One region of the Paenibacillus sp. J31R34 genome, then DNA from elsewhere that is predicted to be linked to it. Evidence: riboswitches for the same ligand, from Rfam matches in the RefSeq annotation. Region 1 holds a riboswitch; each other region holds the start of a gene.

Evidence for each region. Region 1 has a riboswitch for cyclic di-AMP ahead of AC50YG_RS29660 (resuscitation-promoting factor). Riboswitches for the same ligand answer to the same signal wherever they lie in the genome.
Region 2: it holds a riboswitch for cyclic di-AMP, as region 1 does, so the genes downstream of both, AC50YG_RS16845 (hypothetical protein) here and AC50YG_RS29660 (resuscitation-promoting factor) in region 1, are expected to answer to the same signal.
Region 3: it holds a riboswitch for cyclic di-AMP, as region 1 does, so the genes downstream of both, AC50YG_RS27660 (C40 family peptidase) here and AC50YG_RS29660 (resuscitation-promoting factor) in region 1, are expected to answer to the same signal.
Region 4: it holds a riboswitch for cyclic di-AMP, as region 1 does, so the genes downstream of both, kdpF (K(+)-transporting ATPase subunit F) here and AC50YG_RS29660 (resuscitation-promoting factor) in region 1, are expected to answer to the same signal.

What each region holds. Positions count from the first base shown of each region.
Region 1 is NZ_JBXENU010000016.1:93,253-97,720, forward strand. Features, by position in the region: gene rnmV (ribonuclease M5) at 1-437, opposite strand, end outside; gene AC50YG_RS29660 (resuscitation-promoting factor) at 670-1,815, opposite strand; cyclic di-AMP (ydaO/yuaA leader) riboswitch at 2,060-2,267, opposite strand; gene AC50YG_RS29665 (TatD family hydrolase) at 2,452-3,225, opposite strand; gene AC50YG_RS29670 (HD domain-containing protein) at 3,342-4,468, opposite strand, start outside.
Region 2 is NZ_JBXENU010000005.1:424,197-428,664, reverse strand. Features, by position in the region: gene AC50YG_RS16865 (GTP cyclohydrolase II) at 1-192, opposite strand, end outside; gene AC50YG_RS16860 (winged helix-turn-helix transcriptional regulator) at 431-757, shown strand; gene AC50YG_RS16855 (hypothetical protein) at 958-1,134, shown strand; gene AC50YG_RS16850 (ArsB/NhaD family transporter) at 1,186-2,550, shown strand; cyclic di-AMP (ydaO/yuaA leader) riboswitch at 2,762-2,928, shown strand; gene AC50YG_RS16845 (hypothetical protein) at 2,933-3,352, shown strand; gene AC50YG_RS16840 (MarR family winged helix-turn-helix transcriptional regulator) at 3,552-4,118, shown strand; gene AC50YG_RS16835 (hypothetical protein) at 4,227-4,468, shown strand, end outside.
Region 3 is NZ_JBXENU010000013.1:78,163-82,630, forward strand. Features, by position in the region: gene AC50YG_RS27650 (M1 family metallopeptidase) at 1-525, shown strand, start outside; gene AC50YG_RS27655 (hypothetical protein) at 541-1,356, shown strand; cyclic di-AMP (ydaO/yuaA leader) riboswitch at 1,859-2,030, shown strand; gene AC50YG_RS27660 (C40 family peptidase) at 2,032-2,502, shown strand; gene AC50YG_RS27665 (cryptochrome/photolyase family protein) at 2,637-4,001, shown strand; gene AC50YG_RS27670 (GNAT family N-acetyltransferase) at 4,004-4,468, shown strand, end outside.
Region 4 is NZ_JBXENU010000006.1:185,308-189,775, forward strand. Features, by position in the region: gene AC50YG_RS18025 (response regulator) at 1-1,608, opposite strand, end outside; cyclic di-AMP (ydaO/yuaA leader) riboswitch at 1,983-2,183, shown strand; cyclic di-AMP (ydaO/yuaA leader) riboswitch at 2,291-2,480, shown strand; gene kdpF (K(+)-transporting ATPase subunit F) at 2,735-2,812, shown strand; gene kdpA (potassium-transporting ATPase subunit KdpA) at 2,857-4,468, shown strand, end outside.

The DNA.
Region 1 (4,468 bases):
CCCAGCAGCTTGCCCATAACCAGCCGCCGCTTCGCCGCTTCCTCATGCACGATTAAGCCAGCCGCCATCAAATCATCCCAAGTAATGGCCCCCACGCTTTCAGCCGTTTCTGTCCGCAGCTCCGAGAGCGCCTGCCTGATTGCATCAGGAGCCGCATTCTCAATGCCGATATCCCCTTTATAGGAGGCCAGCTCCTGCGGTAAAAAAGCATGCTTGCAGCCCGGTACGCGCTGAGCGACGATTTTGCGAATACGCTCTCCTGCATGGTCCGGATCTGTAAATATAATAACGCCACGGCGCTCCTGTGCCAGCGCAATGCGCCGCAGCACATCCTCACCAATGGCCGATCCATTCGTCTCAATCGTATCGGCTTCAACGGCCCGCTTAATCGCCACCGTATCCTCTTTGCCTTCTACTACAATCATTTCCTTGATCACATCGAACAATCCTTTCGCAAAGGGAAACTTATCCATGCATATATTTCAAAAAAATGGGCGATTGCTGCAACAACAACCCGCTCATTCGCGTCTGTTTTATTATACCCCCAATTAGCTATTCAAGCGAATCTTACGCAAACAAAAAGAAGAGGCAAGGCCTCTTCCGTAACCTGTCATATTTAGCTTATAATTGCGATAAACTAGAGCACAATCCATAAAGAACTGATGCTAATTAGCTAAGCGATGGCTTATTAGGACCAATCACATAGACGGTAAAACCTTTTTTCTTCCCGAATTGATTAGCTTGCTTTTCACTGTCAAAATACACATCGATCTTATTACCCTTGATCGCACTTCCGGTATCTTCAGCGCGGCGGAAACCAATACCCTCGATGTACACCCACCAACCGAGTGGAATGACATCCGGGTCAACGGCAATCGTCCGTCCTTCCGATACTTTAGCACCAGAAGCCGTAATACCGTAATCCGGGTGGCCTTCGCTCTTGCCCGTCGAAGCTAAGCCAGCTGAATAAGCCGTCAAGGTGACGTTGCTAAGCACCTTTTTGGATGTGAGCGTGGTGCCGTCTACCGTTACATTGTTGCTGGTTGTCGCTGTGGACAGCACAGTAACCTTAGGCTCCGGCTTTTTCGTACCGATTGCAACGACCTGATTAACCGCAGCCGATTCAACTACCTTGTCTACTACTTTCTTGGAGACAAGCACGCCATCTTCAAACTGCTTCTCAATTTTGATCGTTACGACGCCTTCTTTGCCCGTCTGCACAACCTTTTCCTTGCCTACTTCCAGGTTCGGATCTTCCTTCTTCACAATGGTGAACGGTGTTGTGCTGGACGACTTGCCTAGCTTCGTATCGACGCGAATGACCGTTACGGTCATATCCGCGCTGACGCCCGAGCCAAGCGAAGGTAATACTTTATCATCATCTTCAACAGGAATATTTAATTTCTTTATCGCTGCCTGCACGGTTTTCTCTGTCGTGTACACCGTTGATGTCTTGCCATCAGCTTTTACAAGTAGCGGTACCGCATGCTTAATCTCAAAGCGGTCCCCTTCCTTTACTGCCGTATTCAGAGGTACAGATACCTCATCATGCGGGCCAATTGTAATAGCTTGTTCATCCAGTAGGCGTTGCAGGACCCATTGTTTCGTTGAAACAACAGTTTCTTGTCCATTCACTACTACGGATACGCTTTTGTCAGCCGATCCGTACAACAACACCAAAAACATGAAAGTCATAGCGATTGAGATCGTAGTACTCAAAAGAATCAAACGCAAGTTTTCACGCTTCCATCGCAATGCGAAAGACATGCTGGATGATCGTTTCCCATGGGTCTCACTTGCTTGAATAATGCCCACTTCATCGGTCCTCCTTCATAGCCCCGCCGTCGAATTACGCATGATACCATTGACGCGACTATAGTATATTGGCGTGCTTCTAGCACGCTCCAGTATATTTCCTCTGCAACCTCCTAGATTTACCCTATGACGACGGTTTACCCAATATTCAAAAATAAAAAGAAAGCCCGTCGACAGAGGATCTGTATCGTGGCTTCCTGGGAACGTCGAATAGACTATTCAGGAATGGTGGATGCACGAGGTTGATCACTCTCTATAAACGCTTACGAGGTTAGCTGTCGGGTTCGGGCAAGAGAGCTGCCCTATCGTCGGAAGAATGCTCATGGCAATCCCCGCCAAATTCACCCCTAGAAGAAATTCAAGTGCCCGTGCAATGTGATCCGCAATTTCCTCACAGCATCGTGCCTGGTTCCCCCGCTCTCCAAAGTTCGAAGATTAAGCGCAAACTGGAAATCCAATACAAAAATTTAAAGCTCTGAAATGAATCATACCTTCATCGGAGCCTAATTGTAAAGATCAGATAAAAACCGATTTAAGCGAAATTTTAGGATATTTACGGAAAAGAGAGTCTATTTCAGCATGAAAAATTAGTTTTATCGCCGTAAAGGTCACTTATTCTCGCTTTTATAGCCGTTTTTACTCAATTCCGAAACATTTTTTACCGTTTTCGGTCGTCAAATTGGCGATTTCGGCCACCGATTTTCCTAATATTTCTGCTGCCGCTTCCGCAACGAGCGACACATAAGACGTCTCATTTCGTTTCCCACGGAATGGATGAGGGGTCAAATATGGGGCATCCGTTTCGATCAAAATTCGGTCGCTCGGAACCATCGCAAGCACCTCTTTTGGCACCCTTGCATTTTTGAATGTAAGCGGTCCACCGAACGAAATATAGAAGTTCATATCTAGGCATTTTTGAGCCGTTTCTGGACTGCCGGAAAAACAATGCATAATGCCTCCGACTTCAGATGCATTTTCCTCCTTCAGCAGCTTGACAACATCCTCATGAGCATCGCGATTATGAATAATAATTGGTTTTTTCAGCTTTTTGGCTAATCGAATTTGCTCGCGAAATACACGGTGTTGTACGTCCTTAGGGGACGTATCCCAATGGTAATCCAGTCCGATTTCGCCAATGGCTACCACTTTAGGATTAGAGCACAAATCCTCAATCCAATTAAGATCCTCTGGCAGCATATCAATGCTGTCAACGGGATGCCAGCCGACCGCGGCGTATATAAAATCATATTTTTCTGCAAGTGCAAGCGTAGTTGGAATCGTTTCCCTATTAAAGCCAATATTGACCATTAAATCCACCCCTGCTGCACGCGCTCTTTCGATAACGGCTTCGCGGTCTTCGTCAAAATGTGGGGAGTCCAAATGCGTGTGTGTGTCGAATAAAGAAATCATAGCTCAGCAAACTCCTTCTATATTATAGTTTAAGGTGAAACGGTCGAAAGCCGTCCTTTGGCGGCGCGTTTCAGTCCGAGAAATATAGAGAAAGTATAGCAAAATCAAATACTTTCCTATATTTTAAATAACTTTCGTACTTTATCGCTTAATTGATCTGCAGAAGCACGCAGCTTCTCTTCCGGATAATACAAATGGGACTGGCCCTGATGAAGCCCGGTGATGGAACGAATGATGTCGGATTTCGTGGAAATTTCACTGACAGCCTCATACCCGTCCATTAACAAAATCGGCGTCTTTTCCTCTTTTCCGCCTTTTTTCGTATCAGGCTGATACACATCATAGGGTTGATCAAATGGAAAATCAATTTCCATATGGTAATCCGGATTCAATCCGATCGCTGCAAATTGTTGTCTTACTTCATTAAAGAGGCTAATATCCGGTTTATCCAGCATAATGTATTTATAGAGGCGACGCGTCAGAAAACGATCACATAGCTCTGCGAGCAGCTCATCGCCCTCGTCGCCCCATTCTGTAAAGGCCGTCTGCAAATAGGCCTCATCCAGCTTCAAATATTGTTTAACGTCAATTGTCCCGTCAAGCAGCCGTTTGAGCGGCTCCGGCATCCAGCCAAAAGCATAGCCACCCTCATAAAGCTCCTTCGCTCTACGAAATATTTGTCTAAGGATGATTTCCGAGCTTCTTGTCACCGGATGAAAATAAATTTGCCAATACATTTGATAGCGGGACATCAAATAATGCTCTACGGCGTGCATGCCGCTTTCTTTAACAACGATCTTTCCATCTATAGGACGGAGCACGCGCAAAATACGCTCCAGGTCAAAGTTGCCGTAATTAACGCCTGTAAAATAGGCATCCCTCAATAAATAGTCCATACGGTCCGCATCAAGCTGGCTGGAAATCAACCCGCTGACAATTGGATTTGGATATGTCTTATTAATAACAGCTGTTACATGTTCAGGAAAGTCGTCTGCTACATTTCGTAGTACACGATTGACCTCGGTATCCTCAAGCAGAATGCTGCAGGTCCACTGCTCGTGATGGGTATCGAATACTTGCTCCAACGAATGGGAAAATGGCCCATGACCAACGTCATGCAGCAGGGCAGCGCAAAGCGCCAATAGCCGCTCCTCCTGCGGCCAGCCGGGAAAACCATTCCGCTCGAATTGCGAAATAATCTTTCTAGTGATTTCGTACACACCAAGGGAATGGGAGAATCGGC
Region 2 (4,468 bases), on a different contig from region 1:
GCTGTATAGATCTGTCTCGTCTTGGGCGCTATTTTTCTCACGCTTCAGCCAGCTGTACCACTGAAAAATCTTCGTCTCGCCGTCAAGCTCAACCGGAAGCTGAATGGGTCCGACAACATGGATATCGTGCGAATCGCCTTCAATAGTTTTTATTTTATCATTTATAATAGAACGAATGGATGGTTTAATCATTAGTGTGCACCTTCTTCATCTGTATTTGATATAATAGGTTGAAAGGCTAAGCTTCATCTGCTATAAATGCACTTTGCCTTATTAATAATCGTAGGGGAACAAGTTTTCGCTTACCATTAGTAACTAATTATATATTCGAAATTCCATTACGTCAAGTTATGAGCATTCAAAAAGTTTGCTTGTATATAAATTATATTAAAGTTATACTTAATAGCAAGTTATTAATGAGGTGATCTACATGGAGAAATCCGGGCTTTGTCCGCGCCTGCACAAAGGAATGGACATTATAAGCAAACGATGGACCGGCTTGATTATTTATCAGTTGCTGTCCGGGCCGCAGCGCTTCAGCTGCATTCAAGGTGCCCTTCCCATTAGCGGCAGACTGCTGTCTGAGCGGCTCAAGGATCTTGAAAATGAGGGCATTGTAAGCCGCGCCGTCTTTCCAGACATTCCAGTTCGCATCGAATATTCGCTTACCGAAAAGGGACACGCACTGGAGCCGGTCATTCGCGAATTGCAGCAATGGTCATCCGATTGGGTAGCGCCTATGTCCATATCCAAGTAAAAAGATAACGAAGCAGCCTCGGCCCTTAACAAGGCCGAGGTTGTTTTGCGTTTCCGGAGCGGGGACGCTTCGCGGAATTATAGCAATCTACTATTAACGTCTAGTACCCTCTATCAGTAGGCCACATATACATATATTATTCATATCTCCCCATGATAGTCGTCCTCTTATACGTTATTACTAGAAAGGAGGAAATCCTTTTGCTTACGATCTTCATTATTTGCTCGTCAGGCCTGTCCCTCTATTTCATTCTCAAGCCTCCTCCACCGATCAAACAGCCTACTATTATATCTCTATCCTCTACGGCAACCGATAAACGCTATGACAGCAGCCGCATAGAAGCCGCTCAGCATAATGCAGTTGCCGCAAATGAATAACTCTTTCCTGCTTCACTATGAATTTAACCAAGAATTCGAGGTGATTAACATTTGATCTCGCTACCTTCCATTATCGTTTCCCTGTTTGCCTTCCTCTTCACGATCTTGCTCATTTTGTGGCGTCCCAGAGGACTGAATGAAGCCATTCCTGCTACGTTTGGCGCCATACTCGTCCTATTGAGCGGAGTCGTCTCGTTGACGGACCTGGCGCATATTAGCGCCACCGTTAGTGGAGCAGCCATCACCATTATGGCGACGATCGTAATGGCAATCGTGCTGGAGAGCTTTGGCTTCTTCATCTGGGCTGCCGAGGGGCTTGCCATTCGAGCACGTGGCTCAGGACTCAGATTGTTCTGGTATGTAAACCTGATGTGTTTTCTGATGACGCTATTTTTCAACAATGACGGCAGCATTCTTATCACTACACCGATTTTGCTCATTATGCTGCATCACATGGGACTGAAAAATCACCAAAAAATTCCATACCTACTTTCAGGAGCATTAATCGCTACCGCCTCCAGCGCCCCCATCGGGGTCAGCAATATTGTAAATCTGATTGCGCTAAAAATCGTCGGCATGGATTTGTACATGCATACCGTCATGATGTTTATCCCCGCTACAATTGGTCTGCTGCTGCTCAGCCTGCTGCTGTTCTTCTACTTTTACCATCAGCTTCCCCGGCAAGTCCCCCATACGATTTCAATTGTCCCTATTCAATCTGGCTACCATCCTTTACTCACACCTAACGGAAGCAAGCCTGCATATCCCAAATACAGCAGCCGCTTTATGAAATTGATTCTGCTTTTCGTCTTCTCTGTCCGGCTAAGCTTATTTGCTGCCTCCTATTTGCATATCCCCGTTGAGTGGGTCGCTGTTTTCGGCTCCCTGCTGCTCCTTAGTTGGCGCTGGGTTTACTTGAAAATGCCGCCGAACGACATTTTGCGTAAAATTCCGTGGCATATACTCATTTTCGCCTTCGCCATGTATATCATTATTTATGGCCTGCACAATATTGGCCTGACGCAATTACTCGTGCAGGTGTTCGAGCCGCTTGTTATGGGGAGCCTGATGAATGCAAGCATTTTAATCGGAGGGCTTGTCTCTGCCATGTCTACACTCGTCAACAATCACCCCGCTCTCATGATCGGCACGATCACCCTCACCGAAATGAACCTCGATCCGCTTTCACTCAAAATCGCCTACCTCGCCAGCGTCATTGGGAGCGATATTGGCTCACTCATTTTACCGATAGGCACTCTAGCCTCGCTCATTTGGATGAATCTTGTACAGAAAGCCAAGGTAAAAATCAATTGGTTGGATTATGTCAAAGTAACGATTGTCGTCATTCCGCCTGTTCTGCTGTTTACTCTCGTTCTTCTTGCTTTATGGGTTGGCTGGATCTTCCCTATGCATTAACTCACGACAACTTCTACATGAGCGGTCAGTCCACAATGAACTACTGTATTCATAATTCAGCAGTTATTTCTGCAGAAAACGAGCGCTGCCGCCAAATAACGGCGGCGCTCGTTCTCACTTGAGGCAGCAGCATATTTTTATTTTACTGCTAAAAGGTTTACAAATGAGCCATTAAGGTATAATATATATCCCTAGCCGAATTCTGGCACTCTATTATTAATCGCTTAATTTTTCAATTGAAAAAGCGGGGGAACCAACGACGTGGTTGAAGCGACAGCTTGAATCGCAAGGGGTGAATCCGGTGCCTTCGCGCACTGGTAGGGCAGCTCTCTGGCCCGAATCCGACAGCTAACTCCGTAAGCGAACGTGAGGAGAGATGAATATGATTGTCCTTCATGCGCCGGACGCTCCGCCTAAGGCGAAGCACGCAATGAAGCTTACGGTCAAGCGCATTGAGCTGTTTGTCATTCCAGCACTCAATGTAGACGCCGCTGGAAACCGTGCCTGCTTGCGGGTAACGACGGACAAAGGCATTGGCTTTGGCGAGACTTTTGTAGACGAAATGGAACGCCCTAACGATTGGGGCCTGTGGTGCAGCGCGCTGAGCAGCTTTATCGGCACCTTGTCCATAACAGGCCGTTCGCTTCGGAGCGAGCAAGCTGATCAACACAGTGTGTACAACCTGTTCGATCACGCCATTCACCATCTCAAACACTGGACGGCAGAAATTGAACCGGATGACAACACTTCCGAGGAACCTATTTTACTCAGCCGCTCGTTATTCTATCTTTCTATTTTTTAGCCTATTTTGGATCGACCTAACACAAAGGAATCTTCCCCGCCATGATTCAGCTGGCGGAAAGGTTCCTTTTTTTCTATCGGCTGCTTGTTCTCCTATGGAAAGAAAATAAAGTTTTAGTTCCAGATAGGAAGAATGGCGGGCTATTGATAGGTTATATAAATGTGTTGACACCAAAGTAATTAGGAACCATACTATATATATGAACAACAATAATAAAATAATAAATGACTTTGACGCAATTCCTTCGCTAGTACAATCCAAGCGTCAGATTGATCGCTATAACCTAGACATAGACGCTCAGGCTATACTCGTCGCTTCTAGACTAATGGCAGCGGGAGTCAAGCTTGGACATGCCTCGGAGATTCATTTCTCTAGATTCGGTTTATCAACAAGTCGATATCGTTTATTGGCGGATCTTGAAGATAACGAAGGAGAAGAATTGCCTTCGCAATTAGCGGAGCATCTAGGCGTTACACGTGCTACAGTGACAGGTCTTATCGACACCCTTGAACGAGATGGGCTAGTTTCTCGGAGATCAAGCTCAGATGATGGCCGTCAGAGATCGGTCATTTTGACGGAAGCAGGAGCGAAGAAGCTTCGTGAAATGGCTCCTGAGCATTTCGCTCGGCTGGAAGCAATGGTGGGCTTGCTCAATATCGAGGAGCGCAGCGTATTTCTCGACTTGCTAGGCCGAATTACACAAGGCATCTCAGCTCTTACGGGCGAAGTAGGCTCGAAACCAAAGGGAAACATCAGTAATGATTAGAATGGGCTAGTAAAGCTAGCCTATTTTTATCCTTATATAGTTAGGAAGCTAATTATATTTCACTGAAAGCAATCGTTGAACGATTTCAAAGAAGAGGGGAGCAGCTAAATGAACAAGATGAAATACCCGAATCAGACAGATGCTGTTTACGGCATCAAGCCTGCTGGTTCCAAGAAAAAGATTTTTATACTATGGCGTGAAGTTGTCATGGCCTATGCTGCTCCTGCCATCATGGCAGGTATCGGGGGATTGATTACTGCCGATAGGGGGCTTCAAATAGGGGCATTGACCACAATCGGCGGTGCATCGGCCTTGATGGCCTTAATGATTGGCCTTTTGTTGCGCAGCCG
Region 3 (4,468 bases), on a different contig from region 1:
CAGGTCGGAGCAAAGACGATGCAAAAAATTATGCGCACGTATTTTCAAAAATACAAATTCAAGCATCCAACTACGTCCGATTTCCAGCGAGTCGTCGAGCAGGTTACGAAGGGAAAATGGCAGGATTATTTTCACCAGTATGTATATGGCAGCCTGATGGCGGATTTTTCAGTAGAGGCTATTCGAGTGAATGAAGTGCAGCAGGATGGCCAAACAGAGTACGAGTCTACCGTGCTGATCAAGCGCAATGGCGGACAAAACGGACCCATACCGCTCGTTTTCTCCTTTACCGACGGTGAAACAACTTCTAAAATCTGGGATGCCGCCGAGTCGCATATGGAGTACAAGGTGATGCATGCTGCTCCGCTCGCATGGGTAGCGGTGGATCCGAAAAACAGCAATGTGCTGGACAATAGGCATATTAACAATTTTATGCGTGCAGAAGTGCCGGAGCAGTCGCGCATTCGGTGGAGCCTCGGCCTGACGAAGCTTATTGAAGGCCTGCTCGCATCCGTAGGCTGGTAGAGAGGAGGTTAAAAAATGAAGCAGCATATGAAGCAAGGCTGGCGGCTCGCCATCCGCCATTTCTATATCGTCATTGCGTTGTTCCTGTACCAGCTATTATGGGGACTTTTCCTTTACCGCTTTATTGATATGACTGTACTGCCGCTGCTGCGGCGCTTTCCCCTCCAGCATCCGTCGGACTCGGCCGTTTCGCTGTTCCTCAGCGAAGCCCAGTTTCAATTGACAAAAACAGATCTGATCAACCCCTATCTATGGCTGCTGGGCGGCTTGTTCGCCGCCCGCATGCTGCTGAGCCCACTGTTACATGCGGGGCTGCTCTACTCGCTGCATCATATGGACGAAAAAGGTGGAACGCAGTTTCTTCAAGGCATTCGCAAAGCTTGGAAGCCTATGACGCTGCTCTATTGGCTGCGCACGCTGCTTATTTTCGCGCCTGGCTGGTTCCTTCTTCCTCGCGCCTTCAAGCTGCTAATGGAGGGCCATTCGCTGAGCGAGCTGCTGCAAAGCACGCTGCCAGGCTTTGGCGGTTGGCTGCTGTGGAGCTTTCTCGTTCACCTGCTGCTGCTCGCCATGCAGTTCGGCGCCGCCTCCGGCACGGGCTCGATGCGCTCGCTCAGCATTGCGCTCCGAAATCTTTTTCCTTATGCCGGCCTCTCTCTGCTGATGTGGCTGCTGGCAGTCGCCGCTTCGCTCTTGGTATCCGGCCTTTCCTATGCTTGGGCGGGAATTCTGGCGCTCATCATGCATCAAGCCTATCATCTGCTCCGTACCTTATTAAAGGTATGGACACTCGCTGCACAATACGATTGCCTGCAATCGAAGCAGAGCTGAGACCGTTTTAAGACCGTTTCAGACTCCTTTTAGGACCCTTTTATACAACTTTTATCATCCATAAATAGGAAATTAAGTTTAGAAAAATGAAGGCAGCCCTCCCTAATTCTCATTTAGTATTCTCATTTTTCTAAAGTCCTTCTCATAAAAACCCCGATTGCGGACAAGAGGCCGCAATCGGGGTTTTTCAGTTATCCAACATCTCCAGGCAACGCTTCTATTTATTTACCAACCCCTAGACTGATGCACACTAAACTCTCTAATTCTTCATTTTACGCTATAATTCTAGCCTATATGTACGATTCTTAGCATATTGGCTGCCTATTTCTCATATAAACTGACAAAATGTTTTTTTGCTTGCGAACGGTGATAGAACGAGCATTTATTAGGCAAGAAACTTGTTTTAACGCAAAATTGAGCCAAAAGGTTACATGAGAATTATTAGAAATTCATTCATATAGGAGGAAATCACATGAAAAAAACGAATTATTAGCGCAGAGCAAAATTAAACCAGCCTAATTTTTTATACCGCAAAGGTATAGAAATACGGGGGAACCACTTTGGGTGAATTGATTTCGATGCTTGGACGGCTTGATTCAAGTGTCTTGGAAATCATAGGGAACCTTCACAACCGAACCCCACAGCTAACCTCGTCGGCACCGGAAGGAGTTTCAAATTTTGAAGAAGGTAACTGCATTACTCGTTGGTCTTGTATTAATGCTTGCTTTCCAAGCAGGCAGCGTGTTCGCAGGTTCGAAGATGGATGGTGTTATCGCTGATCTGATCGGCACACCATACCAAAGCGGCGGAACAACTACGAAAGGCTTCGACTGCTCCGGTTTTACGAAATATGTTTTCGATAAAATGGGCATCGATCTTTCCCGTACTTCCCAAGCGCAATCGAACGATGGCAGTGAAGTGAAGAAGAGTGACCTGATCGCTGGCGATCTTGTATTCTTCAACACGAGCGGCAAAGGCATCTCCCACGTTGGTATTTATGTTGGAGATGGAAAGTTTGCACATGCTTCCTCGAGCAGAGGCGTTATTATTAGCAAACTTAGCGAGTCTTATTATGCTGATCGTTACGTGTCAGCTACACGCATTATGAGCCAAGACGCTTACGACAAGTACGCAAGCGAGCAATAGAGCCAGGCCATGCTTTTTTCGCTTACATAACGAAAAGCTGCTGTCTCAATCAGCAAAGCCGCAGTTGTTTGTCTTCGGACAAATAGCTTGCGGCTTTGCTGTTTTCTAGCACGGACACAAGGGGGCTCGTTTCCATGTATGTATATATTCACCGCAAAGACCTGCGTTCAAACGATTTGCGCAGTTTTGATTATGTGCGCCGCTCTGGGAAGCGCGGCTTTCATCTGCTTATAATAGACCCGTCACTGGCGGACGAGGACCGGCTCTCTTGCCACAGCGGCAGAACCTTCTTGTCCCAAGCCACCTTCCTATTGGAACAGTACAAGGCGGCGGGCGAGCAGCTGCATGTGCTTTACGGCGATCCCGCTGCCATTACCGAAGCGCTGCTGCTGGCCCATCCCATTGAAGAGGTTCTCGTCCACATGGACTATACGCCTTATTCCCGAATGCGCGACCACGCGACTGCGCAGGTTGTGCGCGCAGCGGGACGTCGCTGGCTGCCGCTTGACGATGCGCCACTCGCCGATTTGGAGGAGCTTCATACGTTTTCTAGGCGCAGTGAGCCTTACAAGGTATTTACGCCCTTTTACCGCATGTGGCAGTCCTTCATGCAAAGCCATTATTCCCCTGCAGGCGAAACAACGCTGAAACAGCTGGATACGCTGAAAAATATAGATGCCAGCATAGCAGAGCGCTTCAGTCTTCCTCGGGAGCATCCCGCTGCGGCAGCCTTTCTGCGGGTAGCGGGAGCATCTGGCACGGCGGACGCGGGAACGCTGAGTGCAGCCGATGCGCTGGAGCAATTTCTAAACCGCCGTCTAGCTGGCTATGAAGGCAGCCGCGACCAGTTTGCGGAAAACCAGACAAGCCATTTAGCGCGTTATTTGAATACAGGAGCGCTGTCGGCAAGGCAAGCCTATGAAGCAGCGCAGCAGCAGTATGGAGCCGAGTCGTGGATTAGGCAGCTGGCATGGCGGGATTTTTTTCTGTACCAAGGAAAATACAATGAGGACTTCTACCGCTATGAGCAGAAGTTTGATTTATCTGGGCTGAACGATCAGCATTTCGTGGCATGGAGCCAAGGAAAAACGGGCATTCCTGTTATTGATGCCGCTATGAAGCAGCTTAATAAAACCGGCGAAATGCCGAATCGGCTGCGGATGGTTACCGCCATGTTTTTGACGAAAAACCTGCTGTGCCCGTTTACGCTGGGCGAGCAGCATTTCCGCCGCCAGCTGGCCGATTATGATAATACGCTGAACCGGGGCGGCTGGCTGTGGAGCTCGTCGCTCGGCTACGACGCCGCTCCGTATTTTCGCATTATGAATCCGGCTACGCAGTCCGCAACACATGATCCGAGCGGCACTTACATTAGACGCTGGCTGCCTGAGCTTGCCCATCTGTCCGATAAGCAAATTCACCTGCCGCAGCCGCATGCCATTGTAGATTTGAAGGCTTCACGCGCCCGCGCGATTGAGGTCTATAAGGAGATTGTGTAATCATGACAAATGCGAGTGCTGTCCCTGACGGCGCCCAGCCGCCATTTGGCTGGAAGGTTGCCGCAATGGACGCCTCCCATGCCCGCCAGCTGTGCGATTGGCGGTACGAACCGCCTTACGGCATCTACCAATGGCCCGCATGGGAGGCTATGGAGAAAGCAGAGATGGAGTTCGGTGATCCCGAGCTCCGTCAGAAGCAATACGCCGCTATTCTAGATGACCAAGGGGAGCTCGTTGGTTTTGCACAGTTTTTCCCGCTGGGAGATGAAGTGCTGCGGCTTGGCCTCGGCCTGCATCCACAGCTTTGCAGCAGGGGCTCAGGCACCGCCTTTGTTGCGCTGCTGGTAGAAGAGGCTCGCCGACGTGCTCCACACAGCGAGCTGGATTTGGAGGTGCTGACCTGGAATGCACGCGCTATTCGCGTATACGAGAAGGCAGGCTTCCGCATTACCGATACGTATATCCGC
Region 4 (4,468 bases), on a different contig from region 1:
GACGCCGACATTTTTCTTAAAGCATAGGGAAAAATAATTTGGGTCCGAGAAGCCGACCTTCTCGGCAATTTCAAACGTCTTCAGCTCTGTTGCCCGCAGCAGCTCCTTCGCCGCCTCCATCCGCAGCTGAAGCAAATAACCGCCGAAGGTCAGCTTCACTTCCTTCTTGAACAGGCTGCTGAAGTAGCCCGCGCTAATATGCAGATGGCTGCACAGCCGGGCAATCGACAGCTCGCTGTCATGGAAGTTTGCCTTTGTATAATGCACCGCTTCCTCAACCAGCTGCTTGTAGGAGCTTTGCCTGCGGCTGGCGATATGATGGCGAATTTTCTCGCAGAGCGACATATACCAGCTTCTCGTCTCCTCAAGCCCGCTAAGCTGCTGCAGCTCCGCATAAATTTGCAGCTCGTAGCCCGCTATTTCGTACAGGCTCAGCCCCGCTTCCTTCACCAGCTTCATAATCGCCGTCATCATCTCCAGCATGTACAGCTGGTACTCCCGGTAAGCGGCATTAACGCCTTCAATCTCATCAAAAAGCGCGGCCACCAGTTGCTCCAGCTCCTCATGCGTACCTACGCGCAGGCACCGGACGAGCGCCTGCTCCTTGAGCTCGTCGAATTGCAGCTCCTCGACGTAGCGCGTTTCCACATCGTCAATGCAAATGATCCGGTTGCTGCCCACCAAATTATGATAATCCAGCGCCTGCTGCGCCTCCCCGTAGCCCTGCTTCAGCTGCGCGACATCAGGAAGCGTCGAACTGACCCCAATTGTCACTGGAAAACGCAAGTATTTCCGGATATTTTGCAGCATTTCAGCGAGGCCGCCCAGCGTCCGCTCCATTAGCTCCGGGGCGCCTCCTCCCTGTCCAACTGCAAGCAGCGCCACCTGATCCTGATGCAGAAAAACCTTGCCCAGCCCGAGCCGGCCCCACACCTCTTCCGCCACATTGCGAAGGGCAAACAGCTTGAGGTCGAGATCGCTGGAGGCCGCAAGCGAGCTTTCAGCCGTCCGCAGCGGAACGCCGGGAAGCGCTTCCAATACATGCGTGTGCAGCACGGACACAATGTACGCCTCCCCCGCCAAATCGAGCTCATATTTCGCCGCCTTCTCCTCTATCTGCCGCAGCGGAAGCTTGCGGGAGAGGAGTGACGACAGGAACAGCTCTTTTACGACCGGCAGGCTTGTACGATAATGCTCCTGCAGCAGCTGCATATTTTCCCGTTTCTCGCGCTCATCATTCAGCCGCTCCTTCACCTTGTCCATCACCTCAAGCAGCTGCTGCGCGGAAAAAGGCTTTAAAATATACTCATCCACCTGTAGGCCGATTGCCTGCTTGGCATATTCAAATTCATCATAGCCGGAAAAAATAACGATGCGTGTCAGCGGATACGTCTTCCTCGTCCATTCCGCCAGCTCCAAGCCATTCATATACGGCATGCTAATATCCGTCACGACGATGTCCGGCTCCAAACGCTCGATCAGCTCCATCGCTTCCCGGCCGTTCGCCGCCGTATCTACGATTTCAAAGCCATGGCGCTCCCATGCAATTTCCTGCAGCAGTCCGCTGCGCGTCTCTTCTTCATCATCCACCAGCAGCACTTTATACATCGTTTATCCCCCCGCTATTTAAATACGCGGCCGAGCAGCCGCAAAGACCTGATTCTGTCAGCATGCTATTTATCATATTCGTTTCCGTGTTTTCTGGAAAGAGGGGGTGCTTTTAGTAAACAAGCGTAAACGGCTTAAGCCGTCCTCCTGGCGGCAAAGCTACCGTTTCGCGTTGAAATGTAGAGAAAGGATGGAAAAATCATATGCTTTCCTATATTTTAAAAGAAATCACGAGATAAACCGACCCTGCTAAAGATAACTCTCACTGTAAGCGTTTAAAATCAGTCTAATCCGCTGCATTCGCTCTCTTTTGCGGCGTAAGCTTCCTTTACAGCACTCGCGGCGGGGGAGTATGATTCATAACATGATTGAACCTTTTTTGATCGCTGAGTCTTCGCGCATTAGGCGAAGAGCGGGGGAACCAAACGCACTGCAAGTGTCCGATGTGAGAGTCGGAGGCCGGCAGCGCAGGGGTGAATCGTTTGCAGGAGTATCATGAAACTCCAGGCAAATGTAGGGCGACTCTCACCGCCCGAATCCGACAGCTAACCTCGTAAGCGCAGGTGTAGAGAGGAATGGTGAACGATTGTGACCTTGTAAATTAGGCCACAGAGCGTCATACGCCTCTGTGGTTTTTTGTTGTCTTTTTATGAAAATAGCACTCGCAACATCGGCAGATATTTTGTTTCAATCGCTGAGTTCTGCACTGCCGCAGAAACGGGGGAACCATCGACGGCTCTCTGTCGTTGTCCAATGGACGATGGCAGGAAGCGTCACGGGGTGAATCGCAAGGGCACGATAAGTGCCAAGCGTAGGGCGTCTCTCGCGCCCGAATCCGACAGCTAACCTCGCAAGCGTCAACGGGAGAGGCCACACTTACACTAATCGCAGGCGAATCAGGGGCGTATGATGCCCGGATGAAGGAAGCTGCGGGTGAAGAGTCCTCTTTGCCCAAGGCTTCTTTTTTGTTGCCTTTTTTCCAAAATAACTAGGAACAAAACGAAATAAGGAGCGCTGCAGCTATGCTGGATATCGGAATGGCTTTGACCTTAATCGCAGCTTTCGGGCTGATTGCCGGATTTATACGCTGGTGCGATCGGTCCATTAGCGAAACGGAGGAACGGGGATGATTGTCATATTGCTCGTTACAGGAGCTTTGCTGGTGTATCTTGTCTACGCCTTGCTTCATCCGGAGAAATTTTAGCAAATAACGTTTCATCATTCATTGATAGCAAGGGAGGAACAGCTGTGGACGTCCTGCAAATGGCGGTAGTCATCGGTATGATCATGCTGATCGCAAAGCCGCTTGGGCATTATTTATATTCCGTGTTTTCAAACGTTCCGAATCGTACCGACAAGCTGTTTGGACGAGTCGAAGCGGTCATTTATTCCGTGATCGGACTCAAAAATCGCCAAGGCATGACCTGGAAAAAATATGCACTCAGCTTTATTACACTCAATTTCATACTCGTAGCTATTAGCTACGTGCTGCTGCGACTGCAAAGCGGCCTGCCGCTTAATCCGAACGGGATCAGCAGCATGGAGCCTACGCTCGTCCTAAATACGGTCATCAGCTTTATGACCAATACGAATCTCCAGCATTACAGCGGTGAGACGGGGCTGACGTATTTTGCGCAAACGGCGGTCATTACGATGATGATGTTTACATCAGCCGCCACCGGCTTTTCCGTTGCCGTCGCTTTCGTGCGCGGCATTACGAGCAAGGGCGGAACGCTCGGCAACTTTTTCGAGGATTTCGTCAAAGCGCATACGCGGATTTTCTTCCCGCTGGCAATTGTCATTACGCTGCTGCTTGTGGCGCTGCAAGTGCCTCAAACGCTTAGCCCCACCTTGACCGTTACGACGCTAACGGGCGCGGTTCAGCATATCGCCATCGGGCCAGTTGCGTCGCTGGAGTCGATTAAGCATCTTGGCACGAATGGCGGCGGTTTTTTCGGAGCCAACTCCGCCCATCCGTTCGAAAATCCTAGCCCATTGACGAATGTCATTGAGATTTTGTCCATGTGGGCGCTGCCTGCCGCGCTGCCCTTCATGTACGGCCGGTTTGCGAAAAGCAGCAAGCAGGGCTGGGTTATTTTTTCGGCGATGATGGCGCTGTTTCTGATCTTTCTTACGATTTCCTATACCGCTGAAAAAAGCGGCAACCCGCTGATCGCCACGCTCGGCATCGACGCTTCGCAAGGCAGCATGGAGGGCAAGGAGGTACGCTTCGGCATCGCCCAATCCGCGCTGTTCACAACGGTAACAACGGCGGCCACGACCGGCTCGGTCAATTCAATGCACGATACGCTCACTCCGCTTGGCGGACTCGTTCCCCTTGCACAGATGATGCTGAACGTCGTCTTTGGCGGCAAAGGTGTCGGGCTCGTCAATATGCTGATGTATGCGATGCTGACGGTGTTCATTTGCGGGCTCATGGTCGGACGGACACCAGAGTTTCTGGGGCGAAAAATAGAGCCGCGAGAAATGAAGCTGATTGCCATCGCCATTCTCGTGCATCCGTTTATTATTCTCGCGCCAACGGCGGCAGCTTTCCTGACCGATCTGGGGCAAGGCGCTATATCCAATTCCGGATTTCATGGCATTACTCAGGTGCTGTATGAATATACGTCCTCGGCCGCCAACAATGGCTCCGGGTTTGAGGGGCTTGCCGACAATACGCCTTTCTGGAATATAACGACCGGACTCGTGATGTTTTTCGGCAGATATATGTCGATGATTGCGCTGCTGGCTGTAGCCGGCTCACTTAGCCGCAAGCAGTGGGTACCAGAAACGATTGGCACGTTCCGCACGGACAATTCGCTATTTGCGGTTATGCTAATGGGCGTCGTTATTTTGA